2 regions of the Streptomyces sp. NPDC054847 genome follow, and region 1 is predicted to be linked to the other one. Evidence: riboswitches for the same ligand, from Rfam matches in the RefSeq annotation. Region 1 holds a riboswitch; the other holds the start of a gene.
The links. Region 1 has a riboswitch for S-adenosylmethionine ahead of thrC (threonine synthase). Riboswitches for the same ligand answer to the same signal wherever they lie in the genome.
Positions count from the first base shown of each region.

Region 2: linked by a shared signal. The riboswitch ahead of ACWGH4_RS14365 (aminotransferase class V-fold PLP-dependent enzyme) and the one ahead of thrC (threonine synthase) in region 1 are both predicted to bind S-adenosylmethionine.

Region 1 is NZ_JBSGZJ010000027.1:15,910-23,601, reverse strand. Features, by position in the region: gene ACWGH4_RS05640 (alpha,alpha-trehalose-phosphate synthase (UDP-forming)) at 1-1,002, opposite strand, end outside; gene ACWGH4_RS05635 (hypothetical protein) at 1,060-1,545, opposite strand; gene ACWGH4_RS05630 (glucosyl-3-phosphoglycerate synthase) at 1,584-2,552, opposite strand; SAM riboswitch class I at 2,726-2,853, shown strand; gene thrC (threonine synthase) at 2,871-4,178, shown strand; gene ACWGH4_RS05620 (MoaD/ThiS family protein) at 4,228-4,503, shown strand; gene ACWGH4_RS05615 (cold-shock protein) at 4,940-5,143, shown strand; gene groL (chaperonin GroEL) at 5,532-7,154, shown strand; gene ACWGH4_RS05605 (alpha/beta hydrolase) at 7,378-7,692, shown strand, end outside.
Region 2 is NZ_JBSGZJ010000110.1:9,904-17,595, reverse strand. Features, by position in the region: gene trpD (anthranilate phosphoribosyltransferase) at 1-967, shown strand, start outside; SAM riboswitch class IV at 1,043-1,160, shown strand; gene ACWGH4_RS14365 (aminotransferase class V-fold PLP-dependent enzyme) at 1,377-2,765, shown strand; partial or broken gene ACWGH4_RS14360 (glycerate kinase family protein) at 2,726-3,927, opposite strand; gene ACWGH4_RS14355 (SLC13 family permease) at 3,924-5,354, opposite strand; gene ACWGH4_RS14350 (response regulator transcription factor) at 5,441-6,100, opposite strand; gene ACWGH4_RS14345 (ATP-binding protein) at 6,097-7,539, opposite strand; gene ACWGH4_RS14340 (small hydrophilic protein) at 7,511-7,692, opposite strand, start outside.

The DNA.
Region 1 (7,692 bases):
CTGGCGTGAGGGATAGGCGAGCGCGATGTGCACGACACGTTCGCGCCACTCGGGGTGCTCCTCCAGCAGCTCCTGGTAGGCCTGGAGGCCCCGCAGGATGTTCTTGGACAGTTCCGTGCGGTCGACGCGCACGATCGTCCGGCGGCCCTCGCCGGCCTGTGCCCGCAGGGCGGCCATCCGCTCGTCGACATCGGGGCGCGCGGCCCGCTCGCGCAGGAAATCGGCGTCGGCGCCCAGCCCGTGGACCCCGAGCCTGGTCCGGTGACGGCCGCGGCCGGGGATGCGGAACTCGAAGCTCGGTTCCTGGTCCTTCGGCCACAGCGACGTCCCGTCGTACGGCGCGAGGACGGCGGTGGCACAACTCTGGAACGCCCGCATCCACCGTTTGGTCAGGAAACCGAGCCGGTCGGCGCCGAGCATGCCGAGCAGCAGTTCCTCCGCGATGTCGCCGGGCAGCATCGCGAAATACTCCGGGGGCGCCCACGGGGTGTGCGAGAAGTGGCCGATCCGCAGGTCGGGACGGAGTTCGCGGAGCATTCCCGGCACCAGGGCCAGGTGGTAGTCCTGCACGAGAACAACGGCGTCGTCGGCCGCCTCCGCGGCGAGCGCCTCGGCGAAGGCCCGGTTGTAGATCCGGTAGGCGCCCCACTGGCGCCGGAACTCCCGGCCGAAGGCGGGCTCGAGGGGCGTCTGGTACAGCATGTGGTGGACGAACCACAGCACGGAGTTCGCGATGCCGTTGTACGCGTCGGCGTGGACGCCGGCGTCGATGTCGAGCATCCGCACACCGGGTTCGCCGACCCCGCGCCGGACCGCTTCGCGGTCGCCGTCGCCGAGGGCCGCGCACACCCACAGCGACTGCGCGTCCGAGCCGATGGCCGACAGGCCGGAGACGAGTCCTCCACCGCCGCGGCGGGCGTCGAGCTCTCCGTCCTCGTTCAGCTCGTAGGAGACAGGGCCGCGGTTGGACGCGACGAGGATCTGGGCTGCGTCGGAGACCATGTGCCGAAATCTAGCCCGTACCGCAAAAGCTCAAACGTGCGTACGGCGCCTCGCAGGTCAGTGGTCGCGGCGGCGGCCGCGGGTGGCGGCCACGGCGATGATGCCGGCCGCCGTCAGGCTCAGCGCGACGCCGCCCAGCAGCCACAGCTGCTCCGCCGTGCCGCCGGTGCGGGCCATCTCCACGTGACGGACCGGTTCCCGGCCCTGGAGGCCGTCGGTCCCGCCGGCGGACCCCTCCGGGCCGCCGGCGTCCGCGGCCGCGGCGGGCGCGTCCTCGGCGTGGCCGTCCGTCCGCTGCTCGGCCGCGCCGGGAGCGGTCCGGTGCGCCGGCTGCTCACCGGGGAGCGTTCCCGGCGCCGTCGGTCCGGCAGGCACCCCCATCGCGGGGACGGCCGGTCCGAACACGGCGGCTGCGGTGACCGCCAGGGTGCCGAGGAGCCGGGTCAGCCGTTCCGTGCCGCTGGAGGGCGTCTCCTTGCGGTGCCTGCCGCGGCCGCCCGGAGATCCGGGGAACGACAGAACAAGAAATCTCATAAGTCCCATACATGGGAAATGTAGGCAAAATGACCGGTCGGTCCTGCTTATGCGGCGCGACGCGCCGCGTACTCACTGATCTCGAGCATCGGCGGGCGCTCCTCGGTGTCCACCGGGTGGGTCACCGGCACGAAGCCGTTCCCCACGCGCTCGAACTGCGTGATCGACGGGCGCACCAAATGCGGGCGGGCGAGCCTCAGTTGGGCGGTGCGGTAGATCGTCGCGGCCATTCTGCCGAGAGCCTGACCGTCCTGGTGGCGGTGCTTGCGGGTGCCGACGTCGACCTGGGCCAGCGCGTCCAGGCCCACCAGGTTCAGTGAGTCGACGAGCAGGCCGAGCTCGACGCCGTATCCGACGGGGAAGGGCAGCCGCTCCAGCAGCGAGCGCCGTGCCGCGTACTCGCCGCCCAGCGGCTGCACGAACCCGGCGAGCTGCGGCCAGTGCAGGTTCAGCAGCGGCCTGGCCATCAGCTCGGTCACCCGCCCGCCCTGGGCCGGGGTGCCGTCCGGGCCGGGTGCGGCGCCCCCGCCCAGCGGACGGTCGTACATGGCCTTGACGAACTGGACGTCGGGCTCGGTCAGCAGCGGGCCGACGATGCCGGAGACGAAGTCCGCGGAGAAGTCCCGCAGGTCCGCGTCGCAGAAGCAGACGATGTCACCGCCCGTCGCCATCAGCGACCGCCACAGCACCTCGCCCTTGCCGGCCACCGCGGGCAGGCCGGGCAGTATCGCGTCCCGGTGCACCACCCGGGCGCCGGCGGCCGCGGCCACCTCCGACGTGCGGTCGGTCGAGGCCGAGTCGATGACGACCAGCTCGTCGACGAGCGGGGTGTTCTCCATCAGCTCCCGGCGGATGATCGTGACGATCTCTCCGACGGTCGCCTCCTCGTTCAGCGCGGGGAGCACGACACTGACGGTCGTGCCCTGCCTCGCCTTGGCGGCCATCAGCCTCTCGAGGGAGCGATCGGACGCGGACCAGGAGCGCCGGCTCAGCCAGCGGGCCACCTCATCGAGCACTTCGCGTCTCCCTTGACAGTCGATCGACAGTCGGTCGTGTGATCCATCTCGCGGGTCGGACGACTATCTCAAGCGTCCGGGGCTTCGGTTACAGTCTTGAGCAACGCGAAGGACCCTCGCATCTCGGGGGGTCCCTGCACACAAACGCCCGGACCGCACGTCCGGAGCCATACCGCTCATCCAGAGGGGCAGAGGGAACGGCCCGTTGAAGCCCCGGCAACCCTCCCGCCGACCGCGAGGTCACGGTGGGGAAGGTGCCAATTCCGTCTCGTGGCGAAGTGCGTCACGAGGAAGATGAGGAGAAAGGGCCTCGCCATCATGGCTGCGCAGACCGTCGCAAGCACCAGCACCTCCGCCACCTCGTCCACGTCCGTGGACCTCGGCCCCGCCGCCGCACTTTCGTGCCGCGAGTGCGGACAGCGTTTCGAACTCGGACCCATCTTCGCCTGCGCCGAGTGTTTCGGGCCGCTCGAAGTCGCCTACGACCTGCCGAGCGGCAGCCCCGAAGAGCTCCGGAAGCAGATCGAGGCGGGCCCGGCCAACATCTGGCGTTACGCCCCGCTGCTGCCCGTCCCGGCCGACGTGGCCGACAAGCCGAACCTGAACCCGGGCTGGACCAAGCTGGTCAAGGCCGACAACCTCGCCCGCGAACTGGGCGTCACCGGCGGTCTGTTCGTCAAGGACGACTCCGGCAACCCGACGCACTCCTTCAAGGACCGGGTCGTCGCCCAGGCCCTCGAGGCCGCCCGTGCCTTCGGCTTCACCACCCTGTCCTGCTCCTCCACCGGCAACCTCGCGGGCGCGGTCGGCGCCGCCGCCGCGCGGGCCGGCTTCCGCTCCTGCGTGTTCATCCCGCACGACCTCGAGCAGGGCAAGGTCGTCATGGCCGCGGTGTACGGCGGCGAGCTCGTCGGCATCGAGGGCAACTACGACGACGTGAACCGCTTCTGCTCCGAGCTCATCGGCGACCCGCTGGGCGAGGGCTGGGGCTTCGTCAACGTCAACCTCCGCCCGTACTACGCGGAGGGCTCCAAGACCCTCGCGTACGAGATCTGCGAGCAGCTCGGCTGGCGGCTGCCGGACCAGCTGGTCGTCCCGATCGCCTCCGGCTCCCAGCTCACGAAGATCGACAAGGGTCTTCAGGAGCTGATCAAGCTCGGGCTCGTCGAGGACAAGCCGTACAAGATCTTCGGCGCCCAGGCCGAGGGCTGTTCGCCGGTGTCGACCGCCTTCAAGGCCGGCCACGACGTCGTGCGGCCCCAGAAGCCGAACACCATCGCCAAGTCCCTCGCCATCGGCAACCCGGCCGACGGCCCGTACGTGCTGGACATCGCGCGCCGCACGGGCGGGGCCGTCGAGGACGTCAACGACGAGCAGGTCGTCGACGCGATCAAGCTGCTGGCCCGCACCGAGGGCATCTTCGCCGAGACGGCCGGTGGCGTGACGGTGGGTGTGACGAAGAAGCTGATCGAGGCGGGCCTGCTCGACCCGGCGCTCACCACCGTCGTGCTCAACACCGGCGACGGTCTCAAGACCCTCGACGCCGTCGCGGAGACCTCCCAGGCGACCGCCGTCATCCGCCCGAGCCTGGACGCGTTCCGCGACGCGGGCCTGGCCGCCCACTGAGAACCTTGCTCCGCACTGCCACGCCGTACTCCGCCGAGAGGTGACGAACATGAGCGTCAACGTCCGCATCCCCACCATCCTCCGTACGTACACGGGCGGCCGGGCCGAGGTCCCGGCGGAGGGCACGACCCTCGCCGAGGTCATCGCGGACCTGGAGAAGAACCACACGGGCATCGCCGCCCGCGTCCTGGACGACCAGGGCAAGCTGCGCCGGTTCGTCAACGTGTACGTGAACGACGACGACGTCCGCTTCGAGCAGGGCCTGGAGACGGCCACGCCGGACGGTGCGGGCGTGTCGATCATTCCCGCCGTCGCCGGCGGCTGACGGATTCAGGGGGAGCGGCCGCTGAGCTCTCCCCAGAGATTTACCCGCAGTTACTGAAATTGCCCCCTCCGCGAGAGAAGCGGAGGGGGCAATTCTGCATGGTTGAGCGCGGTAGAGTTTGGGAAGCCCCCTTCGCCGGCCGCTCGAGAATGCCTTCAACTTCCGCAAGAATGCGGCCGAACCATGCGATCGAATTGCCACTTAGGCGTTATTTGCCGGGCCCGACTTGCCCCGGAATTCCATGAATTGACACGGATCGGTCGTTCGGTACTGCCCAGATTTCTCGTCCGATTGACCTGTTGCAGAGGGCAGTTGGGCAGATACATTCAGCCGCGGTCGACGCGTTCCGGCGCACACCCCTCCTGCTGGGGTGGAGGTCTGACCCGGGTCCGCGAAGTGCGGTCCTGCGCAAGGGCCAGTAATAGGGGAGTTAGGCATGGCTCAGGGCACCGTCAAGTGGTTCAACGCGGAGAAGGGGTACGGCTTCATCGCGGTCGACGGTGGTGCGGATGTTTTCGTCCACTACAGCGCGATCCAGATGGACGGTTACCGCACCCTTGAAGAAGGTCAGCGAGTCGAATTCGAGATCTCGCAGGGCCAGAAGGGTCCGCAGGCGGACATGGTCAAGCTCGCCGTCTGATCCAACTGATCGAGGCGCGATCGGCCACCGACGCACTCACGCATGAGGGGCTCGCCTCCCGGCCACCGGGAAGCGGGCCCCTCACGCGTGTCCGGACACCGTCGCGGGCGCCGGGCGCCGGCCGCGGCGTCCCTCGAGGAAGCCTGCGCCCACCCCTCGTCCGACCGCCCTCCACCGGGCGGCCTTGCTCGAAGGCGCTTGCACTCTCATGGGTCGAGTGCTAATCATTGGCGTTAGCACTCTCCCAGTGAGAGTGACAGAACTTGGATCGGGTCGGTGAGGCCCGCGAGCCGGGTGGGGCAAGGAACCACAAGGCGCGCAGGCCGTCCGTCGCGGGCGCCGGATGCGATCCGAAGCAATCCACCCCAGTCCGGGAGGACCACTTCACATGGCCAAGATCATCGCGTTCGACGAGGAGGCACGGCGCGGTCTCGAGCGCGGGATGAACCAGCTCGCCGACGCCGTCAAGGTCACCCTTGGCCCCAAGGGTCGCAACGTCGTCCTCGAGAAGAAGTGGGGCGCCCCCACGATCACCAACGATGGTGTTTCCATCGCCAAGGAGATCGAGCTCGAGGACCCGTACGAGAAGATCGGCGCCGAGCTGGTCAAGGAAGTCGCCAAGAAGACGGACGACGTCGCCGGTGACGGTACGACCACCGCGACCGTTCTCGCCCAGGCGCTCGTCCGTGAGGGCCTGCGCAACGTGGCCGCCGGCGCCAACCCGATGGCCCTGAAGCGCGGCATCGAGAAGGCCGTCGAGGCCGTCTCCGGCGCCCTGCTCGAGCAGGCCAAGGACGTGGAGACCAAGGAGCAGATCGCCTCCACCGCCTCCATCTCCGCCGCTGACGTCCAGATCGGTGAGCTCATCGCCGAGGCCATGGACAAGGTCGGCAAGGAAGGCGTCATCACCGTCGAGGAGTCCCAGACCTTCGGTCTGGAGCTCGAGCTCACCGAGGGTATGCGCTTCGACAAGGGCTACATCTCGGCGTACTTCGCCACCGACATGGAGCGTATGGAGGCGTCCCTGGACGACCCGTACATCCTGATCGTCAACTCCAAGGTCGGCAACGTGAAGGACCTCCTTCCGCTGCTGGAGAAGGTCATGCAGTCCGGCAAGCCGCTGCTGATCATCGCCGAGGACGTCGAGGGTGAGGCCCTGTCGACCCTTGTCGTCAACAAGATCCGCGGCACCTTCAAGTCCGTCGCCGTCAAGGCCCCGGGCTTCGGCGACCGCCGCAAGGCCATGCTGAACGACATCGCCATCCTCACGGGCGGCACGGTCATCTCCGAGGAGGTCGGCCTCAAGCTCGAGAACGCCGGCCTGGACCTGCTGGGCCGCGCCCGCAAGGTCGTCATCACCAAGGACGAGACCACGATCGTCGACGGTGCCGGTGACAGCGACCAGGTCCAGGGTCGCGTCAACCAGATCCGTGCGGAGATCGAGAACAGCGACTCGGACTACGACCGCGAGAAGCTCCAGGAGCGCCTCGCGAAGCTGGCCGGCGGCGTGGCCGTCATCAAGGCCGGCGCCGCGACCGAGGTCGAGCTCAAGGAGCGCAAGCACCGCATCGAGGACGCCGTTCGCAACGCGAAGGCGGCCGTCGAGGAGGGCATCGTCGCCGGTGGTGGCGTGGCCCTGCTCCAGGCCTCCTCGGTCTTCGAGAAGCTCGAGCTCCAGGGCGACGAGGCGACCGGCGCCAACGCCGTGAAGCTCGCGCTGGAGGCCCCGCTCAAGCAGATCGCCGTCAACGGTGGTCTCGAGGGCGGCGTCATCGTCGAGAAGGTGCGCAACCTGCCCGTCGGCCACGGCCTGAACGCCGCGACCGGTGAGTACGTCGACATGATCGCCGAGGGCATCATCGACCCCGCGAAGGTGACCCGCTCTGCTCTGCAGAACGCGGCCTCCATCGCGGCGCTGTTCCTGACCACCGAGGCCGTCATCGCCGACAAGCCGGAGAAGGCCGCCGCGGCCGCTCCGGGCGGCATGCCGGGCGGTGACATGGACTTCTGATCCGCCCGCGGATCGGCAGACCGGTTTCACACCGAGGGCGGCACCCCTGCACGGGGGTGCCGCCCTCGGGCGTTCCCCGGCGGCGCACGGGCAGGACGTGCGCCCACGACCGCCGCCGGAGCCGCCCTGGGGGTGACCGGCCCGAGCGGGTGGGGCAAACCCCCTGCCGGATACGGGAGTTGGTCCCGTGGGGCCGGGCGCGCGGATCCGGGAGGGTCGTGCCATGGCAATCACTCGAACGTTCCGTCTCCGGCCCGCCGTCACCGTCGCGCTGACGCTGCCCGCCCTCGCGACCACGCTGGTCGCCCTCCCCGCGCCGTCCGCAGAGGCGACCGCCCGGCCGGCGTCGGCCGTCCGGTGGGGCCCGTGCCCCGGGACCGGGCTCGACCCGCGCCAGGAGTGCGGGACGGTGTCCGTGCCGCTGGACCACGCCGAGCCGCGCGGGCCGCACATCACGCTCGCCGTGTCCCGGCTGCGCAGCGAGAAGCCCGAGGCCCGGCGCGGCACGCTGCTGATCATCCCCGGCGGACCGGGCAAC
Region 2 (7,692 bases), on a different contig from region 1:
CGCGACGGCGTGGGCCATGGACCGGATCCTCAGCGGCGAGGCCACCGACGCGCAGATCGCCGGCTTCGCGGTCGCCCTGCGCGCGAAGGGCGAGACCGTGGAGGAGATCACCGGTCTGGTGCGGACGATGTACCGCCACGCCAATCTGATCGAGGTGCCCGGGGGATGTGTCGACATCGTCGGCACCGGCGGCGACGGCGCCAAGACCGTCAACATCTCCACCATGTCGGCGATCGTCGTCGCCGGTACGGGCGCGAAGGTGGTCAAGCACGGCAACCGCGCCGCCTCCTCCGCGAGCGGCGCCTCGGACGTCCTGGAGAAGCTCGGCGTCAATCTGGAGCTGACCCCGCAGCGGGTGGCAGAGGTCGCGGCCGAGGCGGGCATCACCTTCTGCTTCGCCGTGAAGTTCCACCCGGCGCTGCGGCACGTCGCCATGGCGCGCAAGGAGCTGGGCATCCGGACGGTCTTCAACTTCCTCGGCCCGCTCACCAACCCGGCGAAGGTCACCGCCCAGGCGACCGGCGTCGCCGATGCCCGGATGGCGCCGATCATGGCCGGGGTGCTGGCCGAACGCGGCTCGTCCGCGCTGGTCTTCCGCGGCGACGACGGCCTGGACGAACTGACGACCACCTCCACCTCCCATGTCTGGGTGGTGCGGGACGGCGCCGTGCGCGAGGAGACCTTCGACCCGCGGGACATCGGCATCGAGCTGGTCCCGGTCGAGGCGCTGCGCGGGGCGGACGCCTCGTACAACGCCGATGTGGCGCGCCGGCTGCTGGGCGGCGAGACCGGGCCCGTGCGGGACGCCGTGCTGCTCAACTCGGCGGCGGCGCTGGCGGCCCTGGAGCCGACCGACGGCACGCTGAACGAGCAGCTGGCGGCCGGTGTGGCACGGGCGGCCAGGTCGATCGACTCCGGCGCGGCGAGGGCCGCGCTGGAGCGCTGGGTCGAGGCCAGCAACGCCTAGACGGCCCCTGGGCGCGGTCCGGATGGTGGACCGCGCCCTTGCGTCCGCCGCGACGTGTGGCAGGATGCTGGCCAAGGTCATGAGTGACAGCGATTACGGCCCCGGCCCGCTGTCCGGCAACCCTCCGTCCGTGGCGGGGTGCCCCGGGTGAAGACCAGGCCGCAGGCAGCGAGGTCTGTGGCAAGCGCGGACCCCCGCGGCGTCATCGACCGCCGCGTCCCTGGGGTCCTGGTCCTCAAGGGAGCAGTCTCGTGAGCAAGCGAATGCGATAGGGCGTCTGCGCCCCTTCTTCAACACCCTCCGCACGGCGTCGCCGTGTGCCGAGGCGATCCCGTATCCGGGACCTGAAGCCGATTCGCCTTTCTCCCCCTACCTTCGGTGGGGGTACCCCCAGCTGGGAGATACCGCCATGTCCGTGTACCCGAACGCCGCCGAGACCGCTGTCGCCGACGCCGCCGACCCGTCCCTCTGCGCCCCGCTGCCGGTCCTCGGCCGGGACGTCACCGTCCCGCTCGTCACCGGCGGCGAAGTCACCTACGCGGCCCTCGACTACGCCGCGAGCGCCCCGGCGCTGCAGCGGGTGTGGGACGACGTGGCCGCGTACGCCCCGTACTACGGAAGCGTGCACCGGGGTGCCGGGTACCTGTCGCAGCTGTCCACCGACCTGTTCGAGAACAGCCGGGCCGTGGTGCACGAGTTCCTCGGCTGCCGCGACGGCGACCAGGTGGTCTTCACCCGGTCCACGACCGACTCGCTGAACCTGCTGGCCGCCGCGCTGCCCGACGGCTGCGAGGTGTTCGTCTTCGAGACCGAGCACCACGCCTCGCTGCTGCCATGGAGGAATGCCCGGGTGACGTACCTGGACGCGCCCCGCACGCCCGGTGAGGCGGTACGGACGCTGGAGCACGCGCTCGCCCACCGAGACCCCCACGGTCCGGCGCTGGTCTGCGTGACGGGTGCGTCCAACGTGACCGGTGAGCTGTGGCCGGTGCGGGAACTCGCCGCGGCGGCCCACGCGCACGGCGCCCGTATCGTGCTCGACGCGGCCCAGCTCGCGCCCCACCACCCGCTGTCCGTCCAGGAGCTGGACGTCGACTGGGTGGCCTTCTCCGGGCACAAGCTCTACGCGCCGTTCGGCTCCGGTGTGCTCGCCGGCCGGGTGGACTGGCTGCGCGAGGCGGAGCCGTACCTCGCCGGCGGCGGCGCCTCGCGCACCGTCGCACGGCGCGCCGACGGCGGGGTGGAGGTCGAGTGGCACACCACCGCCGCACGGCACGAGGCCGGCTCGCCCAACGTGATCGGCGTCTACTCGATCGCCGCCGCCTGCAAGGCGCTCACGGAGGCCGGTTTCGGCCGGCTGGTCGCCCGCGAGCAGCGCCTGATCGCCAAGGTCCGGGAAGGTCTCGCGGAGGTGCCGGAGGTCCGGGTGCTGTCGCTGTTCGGCGACGACTCCCCCCGCGTCGGTGTCCTCTCCTTCGTGGTGGACGGCTGGAACAGCTCGCACTTCGCCGCGGCGCTGTCCGCCGAGTACGGCATCGGCGTCCGTGACGGACTCTTCTGCGCCCACCCGCTGGTGCGCACCCTGCTGGGCAGCGACCCGCAGGACGTCGGCGACTGCGGCGCCCCGGAGGCCGGGCCGGGGGAGAGGTCGCTCAACGCCATCCGGGTCAGCTTCGGCGCGGGTACCCCCGACGAGCACGTGGAGAGGTTCGTGCGGGCCGTCAAGGAGCTCGTCCGCGACGGCGCGCAGTGGAAGTACCGCACAGAGGACGGGCGTTGCGTGCCCGACCGCGGCTGACTCAGGCCGCGAGCCGGGTGCCCAGCAGCACCATCCTCAGCGCGCGTTCGGCCGCGTCGGCGAGGAACTCGCCGGCCCGGTCCAGCGCTTCCGGCAGCGGAACCGGCGCCGGCACGATCGACCCGTAGGCGTCCACGCCCGCGGCCCTGACCTCGTGCACGCCGTGGCCGAGCGTCCCGGCGAGGGCCAGCACCGGCACCCCGGCGGCCCTGGCCCGGTGTGCCACCTCGGCCGGGATCTTCCCGCGTACGGTCTGGTCGTCGAGCGCCCCCTCCGCCGTGATCACCAGGTCGGCGCGGGCCAGCCTCGCGTCCAGGTCGACATGGTCGAGCAGCACGTCGAAGCGGGGCAGCAGCCGGGCGCCGAGCGCGGCCAGCCCCGCGCCGAGCCCGCCCGACGCGCCCGTGCCGGGAGCGGTCCGCAGGTCGACGGCGGCCGGCAGGGCGGCGGCGAGGTGGACGGCCCAGTGCTCCAGCGCGGCCGAGAGCTCCTCGACCTGCGCCGGGGTCGCGCCCTTTTGCGGGCCGAAGACCCTGGCCACGCCGTGCTCGCCGCACAGCACGTTGAACGGGTTGCAGGCCACCAGGATCCCGGCCGCGGAGATACGGGGGTCGAGGCCGGCGCTGTCGATCCGCGCGAGACGCGTCAACTCCCTTCCTCCCGGCCTCAGCTCGTGCCCCTGCTCGTCCAGGAGCCGTACACCGAGGGCCTGGAGTGCGCCCGCGCCGCCGTCGGAAGTGCCCGAGTCGCCGCAGCCGACCAGGATCCGCCGGGCACCCGTGTCCAGCGCGGCCCGGATCAGCTCACCCACGCCGTACGTGGTGGTGGCGCCCGGGTCCCGGCGGTCCGGCGGCACCAGGGCCAGTCCGGCGACCGCCGCCATCTCGACCACGGCGGTGCCGTCGCCGAGCACGGCGAAGTGGGCCGGTACCGGAGTGCCGAGCGGACCCGTGGCCGGGCGGCGCACCAGCCGGCCGCCCGTCGCCGCCGCCAGCGCCTCGGCCGTGCCCTCACCGCCGTCGACCAGCGGGACGAGGTCGATCTCTGCGTCGGGCGCGACCCTGCGCAGCCCCTCCGCGATCGACTCCGCGGCCTCACGGGCCGTCAGGGACTCCTTGAAACCGCTGGGTGCGACGGCGATACGGATGGCGGTACGGCTCATGGCTGGGTCTCCAGAAGGACGGGCACGCCGAGCAGCGGCCAGACGGTGAGGGCGAAGAGCAGCACGACGGCGGCGCTGAGGGGCGCGAGGAGCCCGGACAGCCGCAGCAGATCGCGCGGGGTGAAGGTGGGCACACCGTCCGGCGGGTCGGCGAAGAGCGTGACCGGCTTGGCGGAAGCGGGCAGCGTGTGGCAGAACCCGGCCGCCGCGGTGGACGCCAGGGCCGCGGCGACCGGGTTGACCCCGGCGGCGACGGCGGCGGCCACCACCAGCGGCACCAGCACGGACGAGCGGGCGGAACGGGACTGGAGCACGAGATGCGCGGCGGTGCTGACCACCACGATCACGGTGAGGAACAGCCACGCCGGTAGGTCCCCGGGCAGCCCGCCCACCAGCCATCCGGCCGCCCCTGACTCGGCCAGCGCCACCCCCATCGCGGTCGTCGCGGCCATGAACAGCAGCAACGGCCAGGGCACCGTCCGCAGCCCGTCCTTCAGCCGCACCGTGCCGAGCGCCGGCGATGCCGCCACCACCGCGCCGATCAGGGCGACCACCGCCGGCGGTACCCCGTGCAGCGGCTCGCTGCACCACAGCGCCACCACCGTGCCCAGCAACAGCAGGCACCGTGTCTCCGCGGTGGTCAGCGGACCGGTCACAGCCGTGGGGGAGTGCTCCTGGAGCAGTGCGGGGGTGATCCTGACGGGCCCCCGGCGCTCCGCACGCGAGGTGGTCGTCAACAGCACGGTCTCCGCCGCCAGATGCGAGGAGACCACTGCCAACGGCAGTCCCAGCAGCAGCCATTCGACGAAGCCGAGCCGCTCGCCGGTCTGCTCCCACAGCACGCTCACCGTGATCAGATGCGCGCCCGCGCCGATGAGGGTGGCGACGGCGGACAGCAGGACCACGGTCGGGAACAGCAGCGCCAGCATCACCACCAGTCGCCTCCGGTCCGCGAGCGCCTTGGCGAGGGCGAGGAACACCGGCATGGCCAGCGCGGCCCGGCCGGACGTGGCCGGCACCGCGAACGCGGTGACCACCAGCGCCGCGGTCGTCAGATGCACCAACTGCCGTACGGTGCGCGCCCCGCCGACGAGGAAGGCGGCCGCCCGGCCGGCCAGCCCTGTCGTGGCGACGGCGGCGGCCAGGACGAACGCGCAGATCAGCAGCCAGACCGTCTCGTCGCCGAGGGTAGCGAAGAGGGTGTCGGCGCTGATGACGCCGGTCGCGGTGAGCGCCAGCCCGGCCCCGAGCGCGACGTAGGTGTCGTCGACGGGTGCGGCGATCCAGGCGCAGGTGGCGAGGGCGAACACGGCGAGCGTGAGCCGTGCTTCACCGTTCAGCGACGGGAAGACGGTGGGGACGGCGAGCAGCGCACAGACACTGAGGGCCGCGCACAGCCAGACCGCCTGGCGGATGGGGAGGGTCACGACGAACAGTCTTGGAGCGCGCCGTGAGCCGCCGATGAGCCGCGGATGAAGGAAAGTTCATCCGCTGACACGCCCTTTGCATGCTTCTACGGCATTCGGTAGCCCATGCCCCGTACCGTCTCAAGCCGTTCGGCGCCGAGCTTCTTGCGCAGCGCCCGCACATAGACGTCCACGATGTTGGAGCCGGGGTCGAAGTCGTAGCCCCATACGTGGGAGAGGATCTGCTCGCGGGACAGCACCTGACCGGGATGGCGCAGGAACAGTTCCAGCAGCACGAACTCACGTGCCGTCAGGTCCACCGTCCGCCCCGACGCGCGCGCCCGCCGGGTCCGCAGGTCGAGGCTGAGGTCGCCGCTGCGCAGGACCGTGACCTCGGGGGCGCGGGCCGCGGTGCGCAGCCTCAGCCGTACCCGCGCCAGCAGCTCCTCGAAGCGGAACGGCTTGGTCATCCAGTCGTCGGCGCCGCCCTCGAGGCCGGCGACCGTGTCCCGTACCGAGTCGCGGGCGGTCAGCACGACCACGGGCAGCGTCACCCGGGACTCCCGCAGCTCGCGCAGCACGGTGAAGCCGTCGCGGCCGGGCAGACCGATGTCCAGCAGCATCAGGTCGAAGCCGCCGGACAGGGCGTGGCCGAGAGCGGTGTCGCCGTCGGCGGCGACCGTGGTGGTGAAGCCGTTGGAGCGCAGCCCCTTCTCGACGAAGGAGGCGATCCGCTCCTCGTCCTCGGCGATCAGAATGCGGTTCACAGCGCGTCCTCCATGACGAGTACGAATGTCGCCCCTCCGCCGTCGGTGCGGCGCAGCTCGACCCGGCCGCCCCGGTGCCCCTCCGCGATGGCGCGGACGATGGACAGGCCCAGCCCCGCGCCGCTGGTGCGGGCGCCGCGCCGGGCGGTGCCGCGCCGGAAGCGCTCGAAGATCACCCCGGCGTCCTGCTCCTGCACACCCGGCCCGCTGTCGGCGACGTACAGCTCCAGCCGGTCTTCGAGCGCGCGGGAGCCGATCCGTATCCGGGCGCCGGGGACGGTGTGCTGCACCGCGTTCTGCGCCAGCTGGACCATGGCCTGGGTGATGCGCTGCGGATCGAGCACCGCCTCGCGGTCCGCGACCTGGTCCAGCACCCAGTCACGCTCGCCCAGCGCCCGCGCCTTCACGAAGACGTCGGCGGTCAGCTCGCCGAGCTGCACCGGCTCGGGACGGATGAAGTCCGGCCGCTCGGCCTTGGCCAGCAGCAGCAGGTCCTCCACGATCCGGCTCATCCGGTCGAGTTCGTCGGTGACCAGGCGGACTGTCTCGCGCTGCTCGGCCGGGTCGTCGCCCATGACCTCCAGATGGCCGCGCACGATGGTGATCGGGGTGCGCAGCTCGTGCCCGGCGTCGTCGACGAACTGCCGCTGCCCCGCGAATGCCCGCTCCAGCCGGTCCAGCATGGCGTTGAACGTCTCGGCGAGCGCGGCGATGTCGTCACGGCCCTGGACCGGGATCCGCTGGGTCAGGTCCTGCTCGGTCAGCTGCTCGGCGGTCGCCCGGACCACTCGTACGGGTGCCAGGATGCGGCCGGCCACCACCCATCCGATGCCGGTCGTCAGCAACAGCGCCACACCGGAGATCACGAGCAGCGTGCGGTACGCGTCGTCGGCGATCGAGCGCTCGCCGTCGGCGTGGAACGCGACGACGAAGGCCGCCGGGTGACCCGGCCGGGCGGAGTCGATGGGCACCTTCGCCCAGCGCACCTCGCCCGCCGGCCGCTCGAGGACGCCGGAGGATGCCTTGGAGTCCAGGATCGCGGAGAGGGAGGTCCGGTCGGGGTGCAGCGCGACGGAGGCCCGGATGTCGCGTGACTGCCGTATGACGTGGAGGCCCTGCCCGGCCGGGCGGGTCAGTCCGAGCAGTTCCTCGTCGGGATCGGAGTACTGGCGCTGGAGGAAGACTCGCAGCAGCTTCTCCGGGTCGGTGAAGGTGCGGCCGGTGTCCGGGTCGACGCCCTGGGGCACGAAGTTCCCGAACTCCTGGGTCTCCTGGGTGAGCAGCTGGTTGATCCGGTGGTCGATGTCCCGCAGCAGCAGTGACCGGGTGGTGGTGGCGACGGCCGCGAGGGCCACCGTCATCATCAGGAGCAGCCAGAGCAGAATGCGGACCCGCGCGGAGATCCGGCGGTCAGTTCTCTTCACCGGTGTCGTCATCATCGTCGTCGTCGGTGGCCGCAGGACCCGGCACGACGGCGTCGCCGGTGGGGCGCGGGCTCGCGGGCGCGCCGCTGGGGCTGCCCGAAGCGCCGGCCGAGGGGGTGCCGCCGGGGGTGGCGGACGGCGCGGGCGAGGCGGGACGCGGCGTCGCGT